DNA from 2 places in the Alteromonas sp. CyTr2 genome. Region 2 is predicted to be linked to the other one. Evidence: predicted binding sites of a transcription regulator. Region 2 holds the regulator's gene; the other holds the start of a gene.
The links. The regulator ArgR, encoded in region 2, controls arginine synthesis, uptake and breakdown. The targets are predictions, from matches to a motif close to ANTGAATANNTATTCANT.

Region 1 (5,302 bases), on a different contig from region 2:
TCGCCACCTTCCCCAGAGTTAGACTGACCGCCCAGGCGGTTCATGGCAATTGCTAGTGCTTCGTGCGCTTCAGGGCTTAGTGCACCAATTGACATTGCCGCAGTATCAAAGCGTGGGAATAAGTTTTCCGGTGCTTCTACTTTACTAATATCAATAGGGTCGCAATCAGGGTTTATAGCTAGCAAGTCGCGAATGTGCGCAGGCGCACGCTCGTTAACAAGCTTTGCATATTGCTGGTAGTCGTCGTAGTTACCAGACACCACAGCCTTTTGAAGCGTACTGACTACGTCTGGGTTATAGGCGTGATATTCGCCACCGTGCACGTATTTAAGCAAGCCGCCGTGATCGACAGATTTACGCTTAAGCCAAGCAATACGGTTTAGGTTGATAAGATCTTGCTGGAAATCATCGAAGCCCGCACCTTGAATGCGTGAGGTCACACCTTTAAAGCATAACTTCATCACTTCGTTGTTAATACCCACTGCTTCAAACAGTTTAGAGCTACGGTAGCTAGCAACAGTGCTAATACCCATTTTCGACATGATCTTGTACAAGCCTTTGTTGATACCCTTACGGTAGTTCAACGTGGCCTGCATAGGAGAAATATCTAGCTCGCCTTTTTCACAAAGCTGCTCAATAGTTTCATATGCTAGGAATGGGTAAACCGCAGTGGCACCTAAGCCAATCAACACCGCGAAATGGTGTGGATCGCGGGCACTTGCTGTCTCAACAACAACGTTAGCATCGCAGCGTAATGACTTTTCAACTAAGCGACGTTGTACCGCACCAACTGCCATCGCTGCAGGGATAACCAAGCGATTTTGTTTAATGTTTCTGTCAGACAGAATAACGAACGCAGCACGCTTGTTTTTAACCAGCATCTCGACTTCGTTACACACGCGCTCGATGGCTTTCTTCAAACCTTCTTGCGGCGCATATTGAAGCTCAACGACTTCTGAGTAGTAGTTGTCTGGGTTAAATTCGCGCAGTTGCTTAAGGTCGGTATACATTAGCACTGGCGAGTCAAACAATACGCGGTCAGCGTAACCTGAGGTTTCGCTAAATACGTTTTGCTCGCGGCCAATACAGGTTGCCAACGACATAACGTGGTTTTCACGTAGCGGGTCGATAGGCGGGTTAGTAACCTGTGCGAATTGCTGACGGAAATAGTCGTAAACCGTACGTTGGCGCGAGGACATAACCGCCATTGGCGTGTCATCACCCATTGAACCAACAGCTTCTTGACCGTCTTTCGCGAGTACTTTTACAACTTGTTGAATTTCTTCATAGCTGTAGGCGTGTAGCTTGTGGTACACCGCCATGGCATCGTCGTCAAACACGCGTTTACCAATTAATGACGCATCAAGCTTTTCAATTGGTGTAAGTCGACGAATATGCTTATCTAGCCACTCTTTATAAGGGTGACGTGCTTTTAAGTCTTCATCAATTTCAGTAGAGCGCCAGATTTTGCCTGTGTATGTGTCTACAGCAAGCATTTCACCTGGGCCTACACGGCCTTTTTCAATTACGTCAGCTTGCTCGTAATCCCAGATACCTACTTCTGAGGCTAGGGTAATGAAACCGTTCTTAGTAATAACGTAACGAGCAGGACGTAGACCATTTCTATCAAGGTTACAGGCAACGTGGCGACCGTTAGTCAAAACGATACCCGCTGGGCCGTCCCATGGTTCCATGTGCATAGAGTTAAACTCGTAAAATGCACGAAGATCATCGTCCATGGTCTTGTTGTTTTGATAGGCGGGTGGAACAAGTAACCGCATAGCACGGAATAAATCCATACCGCCGGCTAAGAATAGCTCCAGCATGTTATCCAGCGAGGATGAGTCTGATCCTTCAGTATTAACGAAAGGGGCTGCATCTTTAAGATCTGGAATAAGTGGCGTTGCGAATTTAGCAGCACGTGCCATGGCCCAGTCGCGGTTTCCTTTAATGGTGTTAATCTCACCGTTGTGCGCAAGGAAGCGGAAAGGCTGAGCAAGCGGCCAGCGTGGTAGTGTATTTGTTGAAAAGCGTTGGTGGAAAACGCAAATTGCGCTTTGCATACGCTCATCGGCAAGATCGTGATAAAAGGCAGGTAAGTCTTTTGGCATTACCAAGCCTTTGTAGATCGTTACCAAGCCTGACAAACAAGCTACGTAAAAATCGGGATCTTTCTCAAGACGTTTCTCAGCGCGGCGGCGGATCATATACAAACGACGCTCAAGGTCGCGTTTTCTCCAACCTGCTGGCGCGTTCACAAATACCTGTTCAATTTGTGGAACACCCGTTAGCGCTAATTCACCCAGTACTGAGTGGTCGACAGGCACTTCGCGCCAACCCACTACTGAAAGTGTTTCTTTTTCTAGTTCTTCATTAAGTACTTCACGCGCGGCTTGCGCAAGTACCGGGTCCTGACTTAAGAAAATCATGCCCACGCCGTATTTTTTGCTGAGTTTCCAGCCATTTTCTTCGGCGATTGCATGGAAGAACGCATCCGGTTTCTGTAGTAATAAACCACAGCCGTCACCGGTTTTCCCGTCGGCGGCGATACCGCCACGATGCTGCATACGGTCAAGACCGTGTATTGCAGTAGTTACCAATTCATGACTGGCTTCCCCATGAGTGTGAGCGATTAAGCCAAACCCACAGTTGTCCCGGGAATCATTGGGATTATATAAACTCATCTCTTAACTCCTTCAACCTTTTGACTGGGCAAGGTATGCGTTGCGTGTAGATGCGCCTAGGTTTGCGTATCACAACATTATTAGACGTCTTTTATGCCTGCGAGCGGTATTGCTCGCGGCGTGCGCCTTTCTTGTCGTTATTTTATTATTAGAGGATTCCAGTCGTTTCCGCATTTTTATGCATTATTGCGATGCGGGCCGTACAAAATACCCACATTAAAAACTAAAATCAAACGCTAAAAGTATAAGCTTTATAGTGAATTAGTATAAATATAATTAAATGTTTATTAATCAGTTGCTTACGTGTCGTCATTTATGTTTGTAACAAAAATGTTATCAGTATTGCAAAGTGAATAACTCACCCCTTATAAATGATATTACTTCTCATTTGCGTTTTATTAATGAATAAATATGCTTTGAAATTGATGTTTTATGTTGTCAGTAGCGGTTTGCGGTGTATTTTTATTAATTTGTAAAGCTATGGTTCCACTAATATAAGTAGTTTGCTATATTGGTTGAAAATTAACCACAGGTAAGGCTCGTGGTGCGCTGAAGGATGTTGATAGAGAGCCCTGTGTGGGAATTGAGTGTACGCTTATGTGAAAGGCGAAGAATAAAAATTCACTGTGGTGGCGTGCTGTTAAGACAATAAGGATTATTGTATGAATACACTACATGCTTCACCACTGCCTATATTTAGTATAGATGATCATATTCTAACTGGCGACAATATCACCTTCAGGCTTTCTCCTAATACATCTGGGCGTTTTCAATCTGGATCTCCCGATACTATTGTTATTCATTTTACCGCCGGTAGTAGCCTTTCATCTTCGGTGAATGTCTTGACCAATGCCGATAGCGGTGTGTCAGCTCATTTTGCCGTTGGACGCAATGGTGACATTGTCCAAATGCTTCCGACTAATAAAATAGCGTGGCACGCAGGAGAAAGTTATTACGAGGGGCGTAGTGGCTTGAATCAGTACTCTATCGGCATTGAATTAGACAATGCCGGCCAGCTTAAGGCTAGAGGAGACGGCACCTTTGAAAGTTGGTTTGGCGAAATTTTTGGCGAGAATGAAGTATTAGCTGCCCAGCACATTAACCAACAGTCTATGGGCTATTGGCACAAGTACACCGACGTACAAATTGTTAGGACGCTATCGCTGTGTAAAGCGTTGTGTAGCCACTACAACATCTCTACTATCGTCGGGCACGAAGAAATAGCGCCGTCACGAAAGGTCGATCCTGGCCCCGCTTTTCCCCTTCAAAGACTCAAAGCCGCTGTTTTGCAAAGTGATAGTGAAAGGTGGGCAACTGAGTCAAGTGATTCGAATTCACAGCGAGAGGCGCATGATCAAATTCAGCGGGATCTCGCTAGCCCTGTAAAGAGGGTGGCCAATGTAAGTGTCAATTCGCTGAATGTGAGAAAAGGGCCAGATGTTTCGTACCCAACTGTCGAGAACGGTTTGAATAAGGGCGAAGTGCTAAAAATACTGGAAAAGCGAGGGGAGTGGGCGAAAGTGTCTTACACGAAGGTGGGATGGGTGAATACCAAATACATTAATGAAATTACTGAAAAGTCGCCTTTCAAATCCTAATTCTGAGCAGGGCCACAGAGTTATGCTTTGACAAACCGCATTCCCGAAAAGAGGAAAGCCTGATAGGATAACCGCAAAATAAGCTTAAATTAGACGTACATGCATTCAGATTCACCAAACGATTCTTGGGCAATTCGCTTTGCCCAATTTGTTCAGCGTTTTGGCACTCTAAAGCTCAGCATATTGTTTGTTGTTCTTTCGCTTGTGTTTACGCTAGGGGGCTCATACGTAATTCGCGTGAGCATGGGAAGCCAGGTTCAGCCCGATGACTTCATCAGTGCTGTAGTACTGACCATGTTATCTGCGCCTTGGGTACTTTATTTCTTTAGTGAGTTAATCAAGCAATTAGAAAACTCACGTACCAACTTAAAGGAAGTGGTAAGCCAGTTGGAAAGTTTGCGTGAAGAAGATGTCTTTCTTAACCGCGAACTTCAAAGCAACATCAGACAGCTTAATCACGAGATAGAGCAGCGCAAGCAAGCACAAGAAGAGCGTGAGGCGCTGTTTAAAGACTTAGAAAAAGAAATTCAGGATAAATCAGAACAAGAAGCACAAGCACGCCGCTTATCAACCTTGTTACGTTCAATCATCGATGCCTCACCAGACTTAATATATTACCGAAATGAAGAAGGCAGGTTTGCTGGTTGTAACCGTATAGCGGAGCTTATGACGGGCAAAACCGAGCAAGAGCTGCTTGGCTTAACGCCAAAAGACGTATATGAGGAAGAGCTTGCCCGCCAAATTGTAGCGAGTGATCACGAAGTTCTAGAAACCAACGCCAGTATCACAGAAGAGCTGTGGCTTCGCTTTGCTGATGGACGTCGTCGTTACTTCGAAATGAAGCGTGTACCTTTCTTCGATAAAGACGGTAATCGCCTCGGCTTGTTGTCGTTCGGTCGAGACATGACTGAGCGTAAGCAAGCTGAAAATGCTGCTGCAAAAGCAAGTACCGACAAAACTCGCTTTATCGCAACCATAAGTCATGAGCTACGCACACCGCTAAACGGTATTGTGGGCTTA
Region 2 (5,302 bases):
GTTACAGCTTCTCAAATGGGGTACGACGTATTCGGTCAAAAAAGTCCTGCGTCAACATTCAATCTTGAAGATTTAGAGTCTGCTCCTTCTGCAAACCGTGACCTAAAAGATATCGTTCGTGTAGATCCTCGTATTAGTATTTCTGAAAGCGACGGCGAAGAGGCGATCATCTGTGGTGGTGGTAACCCACGTTTTAGTGCACTAACTGTTGATGGTGTTCGTATGAACGACAGTTTCGGTTTGAACCAAAATGGTTATCCGACTGTTAGAATGCCATTCTCTTTCGATGCAATTGACCAAGTAACCGTTGAGCTTGCACCATTTGACGTGCAATACGGTGGTTTTACGGCGTGTAACATCAACGCAGTTACAAAATCGGGTACAAATGAAGTTCACGGTAGTGCTTTCTATGATTACACTAGTGATTCATTAATGGGTGATAAAGTAGAAGATACAGACGTTGATACAGGCGACTTTACTGAAAAGCGCTACGGTGTAAACGTTGGTCTTCCACTAATCAAAGATGAACTTTTCTTCTTTGGTGCTTATGAAAAACTTGAAGGCGCTCAAATCTTCTCTTACGGCCCTCTAGGTAACCAAGTATCACAACAAGATATCGATCGCATTCGTGAAATTGCGTCACGTGTTTACGATTACGATATCGGCGGTACGCCTGGCTCAATGCCTGTGGAAGACGAGAAAGTACTTGTTAAGCTTGATTGGAACATCAACGACGCTCACCGTGCATCATTAGTTTATAACTATAACGATGGCTTTAGAATCGACCAATCTGATGACTACTCGACAGCTCTTTCTTTAGATAGCCATTTCTACGAAGTAGGTGCAAAGCTTAATTCAACAGTTGCTTCATTGTACTCAGACTGGACCGACGACTTCTCTACCGAAGTTCGCTTAGGTCGAATCAAGCTTACCAACCGTCAAAACTCACTAGATGCTGACAGTGGTTTTGGTGAAATTCGCATCGATAGAGTAAACGGTGCAGACGTCTTTTTCGGTCCAGATGACTCTCGTCAATCTAACGAAATGGATTGGAATAGCACAACTGCCAAGTTCGCTGGTACGTACTACCTAGATAACCATACAATTACATTCGGTTATGAGTATGAAGAGCTAGAAGCATTTAACTTGTTCATGCAACATACTATTGGTGAATACCGTTTCGAAACTATTGATGATTTTGAAGCTGGTTTGGCTGACGACATCTACTACAACAACTCTGCTGGCACAAATAATCCTCAGGACGCAGCGCAACGATTCTCTTATGAAACGAACACGCTTTATGTTCAAGACGAGTGGATCCTTGATGACCTAACTTTGTTGTTCGGTCTTCGTTATGACAAATACAGCAGTGATGACAAGCCTAAGCGCAATGAAGTATTTGCTCAACGCTATGGTTATGACAACACTTCAACATTCGATGGAATTGATTTATTGCAGCCTCGCTTTGGCTTCAACTATACATTGAATGACAATATGGAAGTACGTGGTGGTGTAGGCCTATACTCTGGTGGTAACCCTAACGTTTGGCTATCAAACTCTTTCTCTAACGACGGTATTACAAATATTGATACTTATCGCAGTGATTTTGAGTTGTTCGATGAGAACGGTAACACGGTTCCGCTGGTTAATGGTGGTCGCCTAATTTACTCACCACTTCAAGAGATGTTTGATGAAGTTGCTGATGCAGATCCATCTTTGGGTAATGAGCCTTCAACGAATGCCGTAGACCCTGATTTTGAGATTCCTAGCGAATGGAAGTTCAATCTTGGTTTCACTTGGGTAACAGACAGCGATTATGTATTCCAAGCAGATATTCTTCACAACAAGAAGCAAGATAGTGCACAAATCATAAATGTTGGTTGGGACACAGAAAACGTTACTTTTGCAGCTGACGGTCGACCTATCTACGACTATATTCAAGTTGGAACTAATGACGATGGTGACGCTGTTTTCCGTAACTTCCGTAAGAGTGACTTAGTACTTACCAATGCTCGTGAAGATGGCAAGTCGACCACTATCTCTTTTGCTGTTCAAAAAGAATATGACTTTGGTTTAGATGCTTCATTCGGTTATGCATACAACCGCTCTGAAGACGTTACACCAATGGCAAGTTCAGTAGCGTTCTCGAACTTTACTAACTTTGCTTCATCAGACCCGTTAAACCCTGGTATCGCAACTTCGAACTACGAAGTGCCACATCGCTTTACGTTTAACTTGCGTTATTCGACTGAAATTGTTGACGGTTACAAAACAAGCTTCTCGCTATTCGGATCTCGCCAGCAAGGTCGTCCATTCTCGTACACCTTTGACGGTATCACGATCGGCGACGCGCAGTTTAGAACAAACAATGCACTTCTTTACATCCCAGAAGTTGATGATCCAAACGTGACGTATGCAGAAGGCTTCGACTTAGGTGCATTCAACTCATTCATCGATGAAGGTGGTTTTGCTCGCGGCGAAATCCTTGAGCGTAACTCTGAAAATGCTGAATGGTATTCTCGAGTTGACTTCCGTATTGACCAGCAACTTCCTGGTTTCATGAAAGGTCATCGCGCAAGTGCATACTTCATCCTTAAGAACGTTGGTAACTTCTTAAATGATGATTGGGGCGTTCGTAAAATTGGTCCATTCGTTTCAGCTCCTGTACTTGATGCATCGCTAAATAGCGATGGTACATATACGTACAACGAGTTCTTTGAAGGTAACACTAATCAAAATGGATTCTTTAATGAGCAATCATTATGGCAAATCCGAGTTGGTGTTAAGTACAGCTTCTAATCCAATGGTGTGAACCTATTGTAGTGTTAGGTGCCACTCTCCTTAACAGGAAGTGGCACTTTTTTATGCCCGCCATTAATCTCACAATCATGCAATCAAACGATCCTCCGCTTTTTTAATGATCTAACTACGTACATTAGCCGAAGTAATTGACGACAAATTTTTAAATGCTCGCAAGGAGGGCTTATGTCAAAACGTATGCTAATGGTAATGACATCTCACGAAATTATGGGTGATACCGGCAAAAAGACAGGCATGTGGTTGGAAGAGTTTGCTGCGCCGTACTACGCATTTAAAGACCAAGGATATACGATAACTTTGGCGTCACCCATGGGAGGGCAAGTGCCTATCGATCCCAATAGTCTGGCTGACGATGCAATGACCGATGACGCTATGCGATATACGAAAGATGAGCTGGCGCGTAGCGCTATAGCGTCGACTATTCCGCTTGAAGATGTGAGAGCTGAAGAGTTTGACGCGGTGTTCTATCCAGGGGGACACGGTCCGTTGTGGGACCTTTCTGACAATGTGCACTCGATAAAACTAATCGAAGACACTATCGCAGCTAATAAACCCGTTGGGGCAGTATGTCACGCGCCAATTGTGCTTAAGGACGTTAAAACGCCTGATGGCAAATACCTGGTAGAGGGAAAATCTGTTACCGGATTTTCAAACAGTGAAGAAGCTGCAATGGAACTTACAGACGTAGTGCCTTATCTGGTTGAAGATGAACTGGTTAAAAAAGGCGGTAAGTATGAGAGCGCCGACAATTTTGCTGTAAAAGTGTGTACCGACGGGTTACTGGTGACGGGACAGAATCCGCCGTCATCACGACCAGCAGCCGATGCGCTGATTAAGCTATTGAGTTAGCGTCAGCGAACAGCAGAATATATAGTGCCCTCAATGAGAGGGCACCGTTTTAATAGCGTGGCTACCTAAACGTTCTCAAACAGGTCTTCAACACGCTGTCTTAGTTCTTCGATTCTAGACACATCCGCTGGCGCGATGAAAATAGTGTCGTCACCTGCTATGGTGCCCAAAACTCCGTCTTTCTTACTTAATGAGTCAAGCAAGCGCGCAATAAGCTGTGCAGCACCAGGGCTGGTTCTAATGATTACCATTACGTTGTTGTGAACGATATCCAGTACCAGCTGTTTAAGAGGGCTTTTAGCCGTAGGCATACCTAGCTCTGGAGGCAAGCAATACACCATGTCACCTCGGGCATTTCGCGTGCGTACCGCGCCGAATTTGCTTAGCATTCTAGAGATTTTAGATTGGCTGATGTTGTCGAAGCCTTGTGCTTTTAATGCATCAACAATTTCGCCCTGTGAACCGTAACTTTCTGCTTTAAGAATTTCTTTAAAAGCTTTGATGAGTAGCTCTTGTTTTGCGTTTGCCATTAGCGCTCTTTTCTTTTTTGAGGGTTATCGTTAGGAATTATATTTAGTATGCGTATATTGTGCCGTACAGGTAGACTTTGCGCAATTTCTTTGCATAATCATTCATGATAATGAATATCGAGATAAAATCGCCATAAATAACGTTAATAAGACGATCCGGTGATTGAGTTTTCCCCCGCGTTGCATTAGTGTGACGTTCCGTTTAAATACGTGAAGTAATCCCATAGGAGAAATGGTATGAAAGTAGCCGTGTTAGGTGCTGCCGGTGGTATTGGTCAGGCGCTGTCTTTGTTGTTGAAAACACAATTGCCAGCAGGTTCAGATTTAGCGCTTTACGACGTAGCGCCAGTTGTTCCTGGTGTTGCCGTTGATTTGAGCCACATCCCCACTGCGGTAAAAGTAACCGGTCACGGTAAAGATGACCTAGCTGATGCACTAACTGGAGCAGACGTTGTTCTAATTCCAGCGGGTATGCCTCGTAAGCCAGGTATGGATCGTTCTGATCTATTCAACATCAACGCCGGCATTGTTAAAAACCTAATTGAAGGTGTAGCTGATAACTGCCCGAACGCGTGTGTTGGTATCATCACTAACCCAGTTAACACTACTGTTGCTATTGCAGCTGAAACGCTTAAAGCAAAAGGCGTTTATGACAAGAACAAGCTTTTTGGTGTAACGACACTAGACGTTATCCGTGCTGAAACGTTTGTTGCTGAACTTAAAGGTGTAGACGTATCTTCTGTGCACGTACCGGTAATCGGTGGTCACTCTGGTACAACTATCCTTCCTCTACTTTCACAAGTTGAAGGCGTAGAGTTCACAGACGAAGAAGTTGCTAGCCTAACTACTCGTATCCAAAACGCGGGTACTGAAGTTGTTGAAGCTAAAGCGGGCGGCGGTTCTGCAACCCTGTCAATGGGTCAAGCAGCGGCACGCTTCTGTCTATCACTAGTTGCAGCAATGCAAGGTGAGAACGTGGTTGAGTACACTTATGTACAAACTGACGACAGCGGCGACGCAGCATTCTTTGCACACCCAGTTCGCCTAGGCGCAAACGGTGTTGAAGAAATCTTGCCATACGGCGAGCTAAGCGCATTCGAAGA

Region 1: a site for ArgR is predicted at 3,085-3,102, ahead of QME20_RS06515 (N-acetylmuramoyl-L-alanine amidase). Genes of this name have one in related genera too.

Annotation. Positions count from the first base shown of each region.
Region 1 is NZ_CAMZMZ010000007.1:129,810-135,111, forward strand. Features, by position in the region: gene gltB (glutamate synthase large subunit) at 1-2,684, opposite strand, end outside; gene QME20_RS06515 (N-acetylmuramoyl-L-alanine amidase) at 3,347-4,282, shown strand; gene arcB (aerobic respiration two-component sensor histidine kinase ArcB) at 4,382-5,302, shown strand, end outside.
Region 2 is NZ_CAMZMZ010000042.1:25,625-30,926, forward strand. Features, by position in the region: gene QME20_RS17250 (TonB-dependent receptor) at 1-2,799, shown strand, start outside; gene QME20_RS17255 (type 1 glutamine amidotransferase domain-containing protein) at 2,986-3,669, shown strand; gene argR (transcriptional regulator ArgR) at 3,735-4,199, opposite strand; gene mdh (malate dehydrogenase) at 4,437-5,302, shown strand, end outside.